One region of the Paenibacillus sp. FSL L8-0470 genome, then DNA from elsewhere that is predicted to be linked to it. Evidence: predicted binding sites of a transcription regulator. Region 1 holds the regulator's gene; each other region holds the start of a gene.
The links. The regulator Rex, encoded in region 1, represses fermentation and respiration genes when NADH is low (regulators of the CRP and FNR family bind a similar motif). The targets are predictions, from matches to a motif close to TTGTGAAATATTTCACAA.

Region 1 (3,168 bases):
GTGAGCAGGCTTCGGAGTGGAGCGGCGTAATTGATAAAATCTATCCCGACCTGCTTACCGTGAAGGAAACTTGGGATACACTGAGCGACAAGCTGTTCGGCCTATTGCCCGAACGCAGCGATGCAGCGGCAGGTGAAGCCGGCCAGCTGGTCACACGCCTGCTTCCCGGCAGCAAGCCCAAAGATTGGGAAGAGCTGGCGGCGCTGGAGAATACGCTGCACTTAGCCCTGAGCGACATCATCCGCAGGGGTGACAAAATGCTCAGCGAGATGCGCGATACGGAGAGTCAATCGTCTTCGGACAGCCTGGTGACCGATATCGGAGGCTTATTCAAGGATTTGGCATCCATCCGGGAACAAATCCGCTTCTTTATGGGTCTCAGTGACGATAATATCGTGTACTGGATGGAAGGGAGCGGCAACTACCGGGGCAAGTCGCTTCAGCTCTACGCCGTGCCTGTCGATGTAAGCAGCCAGCTCAAGGATCTGTTCTTCGACAAGAAGAAGAGCATAGTGCTGACCTCGGCCACGTTATCGGTCGACAAGTCCTTTCAGTTCATGATTGACAACCTTGGTCTTTCTGAAGCCTCAGAGCAAGGGCGTCTCATGACATCGCTGCTGCCTTCACCGTTCAAGTACCGTGAACAGGCGCTGCTTGTCATCCCGCGCGATTTCCCCAGTGTTAAGGGCAGCGTAGGCGATGCGCGTTTTGTAGACAAGCTGGTGCATTCGCTGGCTGAAGCGGCGGCGGCGACCAAGGGGCGGATGCTGGTGCTGTTCACCTCCTACAAAATGCTGCGCCAGGTTTATGATCCGCTGAAAGAGGCCTTGGCTTCCCAGGACATTACGGTTTTGGGCCAGGGTGTGGAGGGAGGCAGCCGCAGCAAGCTGATCCGGCGTTTTCAGGACAGCTCTGCATCGGTATTGCTTGGAACAAGCAGTTTCTGGGAAGGAGTCGACATCCCTGGCGAGGCGCTGACCTGTCTTGCGATTGTAAGGCTGCCGTTTCAGCCGCCGAATCATCCGCTTGCTGAGGCAAAGGCAGAGCTTCTGCAGGCCCAGAAGAAGAATCCTTTTATGAAAATGTCTGTTCCACAAGCAGTGATCCGGTTCAAGCAGGGTTTTGGACGATTGGTTCGTACAGCGCAAGACCGGGGAATTGTTATTGTATATGATACCAGGGTCATCGAAGCTTATTACGGGAAGTACTTCCTGTATTCACTCCCTGGTCCGAAGATGGAGCACATGCTTACCGATCAGATGGTTCCGCGGATTGCGGAATGGCTTGACGAGGGCGGCGTTTCCTAATCTGTCATTGTTTATAAATTTTTTTTATCTCTTTGTGCCATAGGCTGTGTCCCGTTCGTGGAGCGGGCACTGCACGTGGTTATCATACGATATCGCGTCAGTGCAATTCTAAATTAGGAGGAGAAAACATGAAATCGGATAAAATATCGGAGGCCGTCGTTCGCAGACTCCCAGTGTACCTGCGTTTCCTGAACGATCTCCAAAAGCGTGAAATCTCAACCGTTTCTTCTCAGGAACTCGGGCAGAAGCTGGACCTTAATCCGGCGCAGATTCGTAAGGATCTGGCCTATTTTGGTGATTTCGGCAGAAAAGGCATTGGATATGACGTGTCTTATCTCATCGAAAAGATCCGTCATATTCTGAAGCTGGATCAACAAATCAATGTGGCCCTGGTAGGTGCCGGTAACCTCGGTCATGCCTTGTCCAATTACAATGCTTATCTGAAGGATACTATGAAAATCACCGCTGTATTTGATTCTTACGCTCCCAAGATTGGACAAAAGATCAACTCTCTTACGGTTCAGCCAATGGAGGAGCTGAGTCAGACCATCCGTGATCAGGGAATCCGGATCGGGATCATCACTGTACCGGACAGCGAGGCACAGAATGTGGCTGATATTCTGGTAGAATCGGGCATCGAGGCGATCCTGAATTTTGCACCGGTCATTCTGAAGACACCTGCAACCATCCGGATTCATGCTGCCGACTTTACGACTGATCTGCAAAGTCTGGCGTATTATTTACATGATGGAAAGGAAGGAATTACAGATGAGCAGCAATAAGATGATAATTGCAAACGGACGTTTTCTGGTTCCCGGAAGCGAGAAGCCGGTCCTGAGCGGTTATATGACTATAGAAAATGATTTGATCACATACATAGGGGAAGAGAAACCCGTTTTTGAACAAGGCACAGTGACGCTCGACGGCAGCCGCCTGCTGTTCATGCCGGGTCTGGTCAATACCCATGGCCATGCTGCGATGTCGCTGCTGCGCGGCTACGGGGATGATATGGTCCTTCAAGCCTGGCTGCAGGAGAAAATGTGGCCGATGGAGGAGAAGTTTACGGGAGATGATGTCTACTGGGGCACTTCCTTATCCGTTCTGGAGATGCTGAAAGGCGGCACAACCACCTTTTTGGATATGTATGATCATATGGACCGGGTGGCCGAGGTGGTCGAACATTCCGGCATCCGTGCGGTGCTGATGCGCGGTGTTATTGGTCTATGTCCTGAAGAGGTGCAGAACCAGAAGCTTGCGGAAGCTGTTGCGTTCGCCCGCAACTGGCACGGCAAGGCTGACGGCAAAATTACAACCATGATTTCACCGCATGCCCCGTATACTTGTCCTCCGGACTTTTTCATGCGGTTTGTGCAGGCAGCACATGATCTGGACCTGCCGATGCATACGCATATGTCGGAAACGCTGCGTGAAGTGGAGCAGAATGCCGCTGATTACGGCCTGCGTCCTGTAGCGCACCTGGAGAAGCTGGGAATGTTCACCCGCCCGTCCTTAATCGCCCATGGTGTCCATCTGAACGATGAGGAGATCGAAATCCTCGCCCGCCACAAGGTGGGGGTGTCCCATAACCCGGGCAGCAACCTGAAGCTGGCCAGCGGGGTTGCGCGGGTGCCTGAGCTGCTGAGAGCCGGAGTCAAAGTTTCGCTGGGTACGGACGGGGCGGCAAGCAACAATAATCTCGATATGTTCGAGGAAATGCGGCTTGCAGCACTGATCCATAAGGGCGTCAGCGGGGATCCTACCGCAGTTCCCGCACCGGAAGCGCTGCTGATGGCCACGCAGTACGGGGCGGAATCAATCTTCCTGAACCAGGTGGGCCGCCTTGCAGCAGGGATGAAGGCTG
Region 2 (3,168 bases), 3.8 Mb from region 1:
CTCCGGATGTCCCCACACCCAGAACAGGTTGGCCCAGAGCATATCCATCCCGCCGTTGGCCATCGTGAAGAATTGAGAACCAAACAGCCGGTCGAACATCATCAGGGCAAGTGCCACAGTCAGCACAGGGAAGGCAAATACGATAATAATGTTTGTAATCAGTACGGACCAGGTGAACATTGGCATCTTCATCAGTGTCATGCCTGGTGCACGCATTTTAAGAATCGTCACGATGAAGTTAACGCCTGTGATCAGTGTCCCGATACCGGAAATCTGCAGCGCCAGAGAGTAATAGTTATTACCGACCGTAGGGCTGAATTCCAGACTCGCCAGCGGGAAGTAAGCCGACCATCCGGCATCCGGCGAGCCGCCGATTACGAACGAAATGTTAAGCAGCATAGCTCCCATGAAGAAGAGCCAGAAGCTGACCGCGTTCAGCCGCGGGAAGGCCACATCTCGCGCGCCGATCTGCAGTGGGATAATTACGTTCATTAAACCGATGATAAACGGCATGGCCATGAACAGAATCATGATCAGACCATGGGTGGTAAAGACCTCGTTATAGTGCTGGGCATCGAGGAATTTCATTTCCGGCGCTGCCGTTTGCAGACGCATCATCATGGCGTCAACGCCACCGCGGAACAGCATAAGCAGTGCGGCCAGGATATACATAACCCCGATCTTCTTATGGTCTACAGTTGTAAGCCATTCGCGCCAGAGGTATCCCCATTTCTTGAAATAGGTAAGCCCAACGAGAATCCCGATGGTCGCAAGAGCGATACTGATCATTGCTCCGTATATCAGGGGTTCGCCGTGAACCTTAAATTTGTCTAAATCCATTAGGGTAGCTCCTTTCAGGTTGTTACATTAAACTGTGAACGAGTTAGTGGCCCTCGTGTGTGTGTTCTTCTACAGGTGAGCTTGGAAGCGGCTCATTCACCTCTGGGTTGGGCTCGCTGTCAAATTCGGTCTGGCTGGACGGTTCAGGGGAAGGGTGGATGTCCTTGTTATCCTGATGATCCATATTTCCGTTATCCATATCCATTTCCGTACCATCCCCGCTCATATGCTCGCTATGGTCTCCCGGCGGCGGGCTGAACTCCAAGTGGGTGGAGGAATAGGTTTTGCGTCCAAGATGTTCGGCAGCCAGCAGGCCTTTGAATTCATCCTCTGTAAGCTTAGGCGCGGTATCCTTAACCTCTTTGACCCATTCGGCATATTCTTTGTCGCTCATCACAAGCGCCTCGAATTCCATGTGGGCGAAGCCTTTACCGCTGAAGTTCGAGTTCTTGCCGATAAATGAACCTGCAGTGTCAGCGGAGAGATTAAGTTCTGTAAGCATGTCGCTCATCGCATACTTCTGTCCGGCAAGCTGTGGAATCCAGAAGCTGGTGATGGTACCGAAAGAGTACAGTCTGAACTCTACTGCACGGTGAATCGGGAAATTGACGTAGTTTACGGTTTCAATTCCCTCCTCAGGATAGCTGAAATGCCATTTCCAGTTGGAAGAAGAGGCGTAAATAACCAATGGTTTCTGGTCCTTGTATTCCTCTGCAACATTTTCAACCGCATGGGTTGATTTTACAGTCACCACTGACAAAAAGGTTACGATGATAATCGGGATAATAATCCAGATGGCTTCGAGAACCTTGTTGCCCTCCTCATGTTCTGGAATGTAACCTTCGTTGCTTTTTTTCGCCCGGTATTTCACCAGTACGAATATATATAAGATGTAGACAACTGCCAGGACCCCGATCATCACCAGAATGGACAGGATGATGGTGTCAGATAAAGTGCGTGCGGCCGGACCCTTCGGATTCAGAACGGTGAGCGAACTGCATCCCGGCAGAAGAAGGATTAGGCTGAGGAACAAAGCGTATAACGGACCCTTTTTTTTCATATAGAACTCCTTCCTTCAAAACTTCTTTTCATTGCCGTTCATTAGCCAATAAAGATTAACCTGTATCTATAGTAAGAACTACTTACCCATAATGCAAAATACATATTTTAACAATAAAGCCACATAAGACCTTAATAATGGCGAACAAGTTAAATATGTGTGATCGAATTGTTACAAATGTCGTAAGGTATGACAAAGATCACTGTAGTGGTGCGGTTTAAGGTAATTTTAAGGTTGTTCAAATTTTGTTCACTTTTTCACAAATGTTACTAATTTCGTCACAATTAATTTGTGTAATAAACTCTGATTTTAACCGCTTTTTGCGGCCGCGACAGGTTTCGACGATTGTTGCGATTTTTTGATAAATATTAAGAATATGTCTTTTGTCACTGTGAAAAAGTAACAAGATATTCTTTGGGCGGTTACAATCTCTCAAATTCAAATCTATCTATGTGTGATAAAGTATAGATAAATATACATAGATAGGAGATTACTGCTTGTGCGAATGAAAAAAACAATGCTGTTATTCATGTCTTTATTCTTATGTTTCGGTATTCTACAGAATACGGCAATCGCAGCCGGAACGAATCCCTCATTACGTCTTGGTGTGAACGACACACTGACGGAAATAGAAGCTGTTTCTGTAAAAGGTAACTATTATGTTCCAGTACGCGCTTTGGCGCAGAAGCTGAAGTGGAACATTTCCATGCTTCAGGACGGGGTTCAGATCGCCGGAGGCGGCAAATCCCTTTTACTGCTCAAAGATGACGGAGGTGCCAAACTCCAGAATGATACTATTGTTCAAATAAGTAGCTTTGTGCAGAATGGATCGCTGATGGTTCCGTTGCGGATAAGTACTTATCTTGGGTATATGATAACCTTTGAGCCGGATAAATATTTACTAAGAGTGCGGGATACATCGGCAGCTTTGGATGATGTCGCGTTCGTAAGCCAATTCAAGAGCGAATTAAAGCCGATTGTCAGCGCAAAGCCGGCTCCGGAGACAACCCCGGGCAAGCAAGGAAGGATAGTGTATCTTACCTTTGACGACGGACCATCGGCAACGACTTCGCAACTGCTGGATATTCTGGGTAAAAATGAGGTAAAGGCGACCTTTTTTATGCTTGGACCCAATATGAACCGGTATCCATCGGCAGTAAAACGAATTGAAGAGGAAAGCCACGGACTCGCACTCCACGGTATGACTCACCGCAAAGAGAAGTTTTATGCTTCTCCGGGTGCAGCACTTGCCGAAATGTCAGCTGATA
Region 3 (3,168 bases), 1.9 Mb from region 1:
TTCCATTATATCAAATAGAATTTCTCCGGGCACCCTCAATTATGGCAGGATTTCAAAGCGCACTTCGCATCGTGAACTAATTCAGCACAGAAAAAAACCCTTCCAGCACCCGCACCTCAAAAAAAACCAGGTGTTTTCGGGTAACTAAAAGGGGATCCTATAAGCAGAAAAGCCGGCTAATGAATATTAATACGCCAGACTGAACAACCCTTTGATATGTGTCAGATAACGGATGTTGCTTGCTTCTTTCATCATCGTTGCAGGCAAGCCTTTCAATGGCGTTGAGTTGCCGCCGATAATAGCAACCCCGTCTTTACGGCCCAGGCTGGCCAGTGTGCCCGAATTGACCGGACTGAAGGTATCCAGCGATTTATTGTTAAGGTAAGCATACAGATTATAGCCGATCAGCTCACCCATCTGCCAGGCGATTTGTGCAGTCGGCGGATAAGGACGGCCGTCCGGAGCAAATACAACGGCACTGTCACCGGCAACAAATACATCGGCATGCGATGTGGATTGCAGGAATTCATTTACCGTTGCACGTCCACGGTTAACTTCAAGACCGGATTCACCGATCAGCGGATTTCCTTGTACACCGCCGGTCCATACGAACGTGTTGGCCACAATTTTTTGGCCATCCTTCAGATCAATGGTGTTGCCCTCCACATTGGTAACGGCTAGACCGGTCAGGAATTGTACGCCGCGTGCAGCAAGACTTGATGTAGCGCGTTCGATCAGGTGATCGGGCAGTACCGGGAGAATCTTCGGACCTGCTTCCACGAGCAGCAGCTTGATCTCTTTTTGATCCACCCCATAACGTTTGGTGAGCTTGGGCAGCACGTCCGCAATTTCACCTACAAGCTCAACACCCGTCAATCCGCCACCGCCGATTAGAATCGTCGCGTCAGCTTCATTGCCGGTTTTTGCGTACTCACGGATCCGGTCTTCGATATGACCGTGAATTTTATTGGCGTCAGCAGCCGATTTCAATACCATGCTGTATTGTTCAAGTCCCGGAATTCCAAAATAAGCCGTCGTGCTGCCAAGGCCCGCAACAAGGGCGTCGTAAGTTAGATTCGTGCCATCCGAGAGCGCAATTTGTTTGCTTTCAACGGAGAAGGATTTTACTTTGGCAATTTTAAGATCAATGTCTTTACCGGCAAAAAGCTTCGCCAGCGGCATAGCAACAGCTTTCTCTTCCACGCTGCCTGCGGCAAGACGATGCAATTCGGTAATAATCTGGTGGGTTGGATACTGGTTGACAACTGTGATCTTTGCCTCAGCCTTGCTCATATATTTGCGCACTGTCAAGGCACTCAGCAATCCGCCGTAACCTGCTCCTAGAATAACAATATGTTTTGACATATGATGTTTCCTCCGTCCTTACGTATGAGATTAGAATTAATTATTTCTGCTGGCTGCGTTCGCCGCTGACTTGCAGGTAAGCATTCAAAAAACGGAGAAGCTTCTGAACCTGCGGATCCTTAATCATCTTCATCATTCCGAACACGCTGATCGTCTCGCTGCTTTCATTTGCCCGGTCTTTCGCCTCGATCACAGTAGCCGCCATATTCTTGACGGAACCTACTACCGGCTCGGCAATTTCTTTAATAGCGCCCACCGTATCATTCTTGAGTACTTCATCGGATGCAACCGACTGTACAAAGTCCATAGACTTCGTTAATACACCTACAAGCTGTGTAAGCTGCGGCAGCTGTTCTATCAAGGTTGTTAATGATTCCTGAACTTCCGGCTTCAAAAGCTGATCCAGAACATCCTCTTTGGTTAAAGAGGTTTTCGGTGCTTCCTGTTCAGGAGTGGTTTGCGTAATTGTTTCTGACATTGTTGGACTCTCCTCTGCATTAGCTTGTAACGCTTGATAATAGTCAATTCAATAACCCATGCGTCTATTATAACACCCATTATGTAATAAACGTCACAATCTTTTTGCCTCTATAACCTTATTTTGTGATTAAAATCACTTCTTTTCTGTCGTTTTTATTAATTTTCTTCTATTTGAACTTAATTTCACGATTTAGTGTAATTCATCATTGACGATTCCCAATTGCCGTGCTATCTTAAGTAAGTAACCATTTGTAAGTAAGTTTATTTACATAAGTTATTGATATTTATTAACTATCAATTTATAACCATTTGGAGGTATTTATCATGAGTACTTTTACAGATTTGGTGCAATCCCGCAGATCAGCTATGAATTTCGTGGAAGGGATCAAGATCCCGCAAAACGAGCTGGAGGACATGTTCTCTCTCACCCGGCTCGCCCCTTCAAGCTCCAATTTGCAGCATACACATTATAAGGTGATCAGCGATCCGGCACTGAAGGAGGAAATCCGCAGAGGTGCTTATGACCAATATAAAATCCACACAGCTTCCGCCGTTATTATTGTGCTCGGAGATAAGCATGCCTATCAGCAGGCACCGGAAATTTACAGCGGACTGAAATTGCTTGGCGCTATGAGCCAGGAGGAATATGACAACACCATCCAATCCATCAACGATGCCTATGAAGGAAATGATGCTTTCCAGCGTGATGAAGCCATTCGCAACGCCTCCCTGTCCGCCATGCAGTTCATGCTGATTGCCAAGGATAAAGGCTGGGATACCTGCCCGATGATCGGCTTTGATCCCGAAGCCATCAAGGCCACCCTCAATATCCCGGACCATCTTGTGCCGGCTCTGATGATTACCATCGGCAAGGACTACAAACGCAAGATCAGACCGCGCGGCTACCGCAAGCCGGTAAATGAGTTTGTTGAATTCTTCTGAGATGGACCCGTCTGGCATGCAAAAAGGCCTTGCCGCAGTATCGCGGCAAGGCCTTTTGTGAAAATATAAAGGGCTAAATCCTAGACTCTGCGGAAACGCCAGAGCACGCTCTGGAAATCACCGTGCAGATTCGGCAATGGCAGCCCCGCATACATAAGATGATCTCCTCCGTACACGCCTCCGCCTTCCAGCCACTCATAATCCGCTTCAGGATCCAGTCCATTCAGGCGCAGATAATACAGTGAATCATTGGGCTCGGCCAGTGTCCGGGCATACACGACAACAGCCTCAGATTTATCTTCAGCCACAATCAGCCATGCGGTCTCGTTGCCTTCAAACGGGCTGAGCAGTCTGTACTGCTCCCCGAACTGCACCAGCGGC
Region 4 (3,168 bases), 2.4 Mb from region 1:
ATCTGCCAACCACCGTTAAAGACGGAGTAGTTGTGCTGGATGTAGTAGGGCCGGCCAAGGATGCAGGACTGCAGTTCAATGATGTGATTACCAAGTTTGACAATGAACCGATCACATCGACCCTTTCGCTGCGCAAGTATCTGTATGATCACACCAAAATCGGAGATGATCTGAAGATTACTTATTACCGTAACGGAGAGGTAAAACAGGTGACGGTGAAACTTCTTGAAAAACAAAAGGAATAAAAGCGGCATCAGCCGTATATAATAATGTGGCAGTCAAGATCAGCGAGACGGCCCAGCCGTCCTTATTATAAAATTAAGGACGGCATCCGTTTCGAAGTCAAATCATCTGGGTATATTACTTAATATGGATGCAAATCCCCCTTTTTATAAAGACTGGTAGCCCTTACATTGGGAACAACACCTTATAAGGGGAAATACGGATATATTCGGATGTTGGCTTGCCTTTGTAACTCCGGTGTGGTAACATGAGATTAATCATACATTTGATACCTAATTCTCGTATTGAAAAGGGCTGTCAATGGTAATACAACCTTTTTCAATGTGTGAATTTTTTCTTTGTTTGAAGATAAAAAGAACATATTAATTTAAATTTGTGGAGGTAACACACATGCAAACAGGTACAGTTAAATGGTTCAACGCAGAAAAAGGATTCGGTTTCATCGAAGTTGAAGGCGGAAGCGACGTATTCGTTCACTTCAGCGCAATCACTGGCGACGGCTTCAAAACTTTGGACGAAGGCCAACGCGTTGAATTCAACGTTGTTCAAGGCAACCGCGGACCACAAGCCGAAAACGTTGTAAAACTGTAATAATAGAAGCACCGTCCCCGCTTTTGCAAGTTGGGACGGTCTTTTTTTATAAGATCAACTGCTATATCATCATGAAACCACAACATGATCTTGAAGTAGAGCAACTGCAAATGAAGGATTGTAAGCATCTTAGAAAGAGTATAATTGGATGCTTTTTTACTTGTTTCTCAACTTGTAACATAAAGGAAGGGAGGAACGGCAATGAACTACCGGAAGAAGCCTTTAGAGGAAGTACCGGAAGAAAATACCGCAATTTGGGCCTGTACCAATGATGGATGCAACGGATGGATGAGGGATAATTTCGCATTTGAACATGCGCCTTCTTGCCGTCTCTGTCATGCCCCAATGGTTCGCAGCATGAAGATGCTGCCGCAATTGCTTAATTCTAATGGCGATCTCAAATCGCTGAAGAAGGGTATTTCGATTACCTAACCAATGCCTTTATGAGTCAAGCTTTCTATAGAACGACGAACAAATCCAAGACGGTAAAACCGTCTTATTTTTTTTGCTTTCTGAACGTAATATTGTGATATTTGTCACAAATTTATTGTTTTTTAGGCTGAATCCGGGTGTATAATGTGATAATTATCACACTTTAAGCCTTAAATTTTTGACAGAATAGACATAACGAATGGGGAGAAGAAAGGGGAAGGAACATGGATACAGTTATGCTGTCGCGTATACAATTTGCGTCGACGACGATCTTTCATTACTTCTTTGTACCGGTATCTATTGGACTTGCACTCTTGATTGCGATCATGGAGACGATGTATGTCCGAAAAGGCAACGATGAGTACAAAAGAATGGCGCAGTTTTGGGGAAAGCTATTTCTCATTAACTTCGCAGTAGGGGTAGTAACAGGGATATTGCAGGAATTCCAGTTCGGAATGAACTGGTCCGATTATTCCCGCTTTGTCGGGGATGTATTTGGGGCTCCACTTGCCATTGAAGCGCTGCTGGCGTTTTTCCTGGAGTCTACATTTATCGGCCTATGGATTTTCGGCTGGGACAAAGTCTCCAAGAAGATTCATTTACTGTCCATCTGGATGGTAGCGCTGGGAACGATGTTATCGGCATTCTGGATTCTCGCAGCCAATTCCTTTATGCAGCACCCTGTTGGTTTTGCGATGAATAATGGCCGGGCCGAAATGAATGATTTCCTGGCTTTGATGACAAACGGACAATTGCTGGTGGAATTCCCGCATACGGTGCTCGCGGCTTACGCTACAGGGGCATTTCTGGTTACGGGCATCAGTGCCTATAAAATGCTCAAGAAGCAGGATGTGCCTTTCTTTAGAAAATCGTTCGAAATTGCGGCGATTGTCGGCATTGTCTCCTCTATGGGTGTAGCCGTTGCAGGTCATGCCCAAGCGCAGTATCTGGTAGAGACGCAGCCGATGAAGATGGCAGCTACGGAAGCCCTTTGGGAGGACAGTGGTGACCCTGCGGCTTGGACAGCCAGTGCTTTTATCGATCCTGACAATAAATCAAACTCTGGGGAAATCAAGATTCCTTATATGCTGAGTTTCCTGTCCTACAGTAAGTTCTCCGGTGAAGTTAAAGGGATGAATACGCTGCAGGCTGAATACGAACAAAAATACGGCCCGGGGGATTATATCCCGCCTGTGCGTACGACGTTCTGGAGCTTCCGGATCATGGTGGTTGCAGGCACGCTGATGATTGTGCTCGGCATGTATGCGATGTATCTGATGTGGCGCAAAAAGATGGAACGTCCGAACACCTGGTTTATGCGGTTCATGTTCTGGGGGCTGCTGCTTCCGCCAATTGCTAATACTGCAGGCTGGATCATGACAGAGATCGGACGTCAGCCTTGGACGGTATTCGGATTAATGACGACAGAAGACAGTGTGTCTCCTAATATATCGGCTGGACAGGTGCTGTTCTCGGTGATCTCCTTTACGGCGATCTACGCTATTCTGGGAGCGGTGCTGATCGGATTGTTCATCAAAGTTATTAAAAAAGGCCCTTATGCCATGGATAACGATCACGATCACGGTCAGTCGCATGATCCATATAATAAGGAGGGATCGCATGCTTTCTCTTAATGAATTGTGGTTTGTGCTGATTGCGGTATTATTTATCGGATTTTTCTTCCTGGAAGGCTTCGACTTTGGCGTAGGAATGGAAACACAGTTCCTGGCCAAGAATGATACGGAACGCCGGGTGCTGATCAACTCGATCGGGCCGTTCTGGGATGCGAATGAGGTATGGCTGCTGACGGGCGCTGGCGCGATGTTCGCTGCTTTCCCCAACTGGTACGCAACGCTGTTCAGCGGATTCTATATTCCGTTCGTCTTTGCCCTGCTGGCGCTG

Region 2: qoxA (cytochrome aa3 quinol oxidase subunit II) is a predicted target of Rex. The motif match lies at 2,146-2,163, and genes of this name have one in related genera.
Region 3: NST99_RS13375 (DUF1641 domain-containing protein) is a predicted target of Rex. The motif match lies at 1,925-1,942, and genes of this name have one in related genera.
Region 4: NST99_RS33335 (cytochrome ubiquinol oxidase subunit I) is a predicted target of Rex. The motif match lies at 1,359-1,376, and genes of this name have one in related genera.

The regions. Positions count from the first base shown of each region.
Region 1 is NZ_JBBOZM010000001.1:4,875,567-4,878,734, reverse strand. It holds gene dinG (ATP-dependent DNA helicase DinG) at 1-1,307, shown strand, start outside; gene NST99_RS22305 (redox-sensing transcriptional repressor Rex) at 1,397-2,089, shown strand; gene NST99_RS22300 (amidohydrolase) at 2,076-3,168, shown strand, end outside.
Region 2 is NZ_JBBOZM010000001.1:1,037,100-1,040,267, forward strand. It holds gene qoxB (cytochrome aa3 quinol oxidase subunit I) at 1-840, opposite strand, end outside; gene qoxA (cytochrome aa3 quinol oxidase subunit II) at 884-1,900, opposite strand; gene NST99_RS04780 (polysaccharide deacetylase) at 2,430-3,168, shown strand, end outside.
Region 3 is NZ_JBBOZM010000001.1:2,974,179-2,977,346, reverse strand. It holds gene NST99_RS13380 (NAD(P)/FAD-dependent oxidoreductase) at 187-1,365, opposite strand; gene NST99_RS13375 (DUF1641 domain-containing protein) at 1,406-1,843, opposite strand; gene NST99_RS13370 (nitroreductase family protein) at 2,170-2,787, shown strand; gene NST99_RS13365 (alpha-galactosidase) at 2,868-3,168, opposite strand, start outside.
Region 4 is NZ_JBBOZM010000001.1:7,309,377-7,312,544, reverse strand. It holds gene NST99_RS33350 (S1C family serine protease) at 1-245, shown strand, start outside; gene NST99_RS33345 (cold-shock protein) at 634-834, shown strand; gene NST99_RS33340 (cold-shock protein) at 1,036-1,266, shown strand; gene NST99_RS33335 (cytochrome ubiquinol oxidase subunit I) at 1,491-2,900, shown strand; gene cydB (cytochrome d ubiquinol oxidase subunit II) at 2,887-3,168, shown strand, end outside.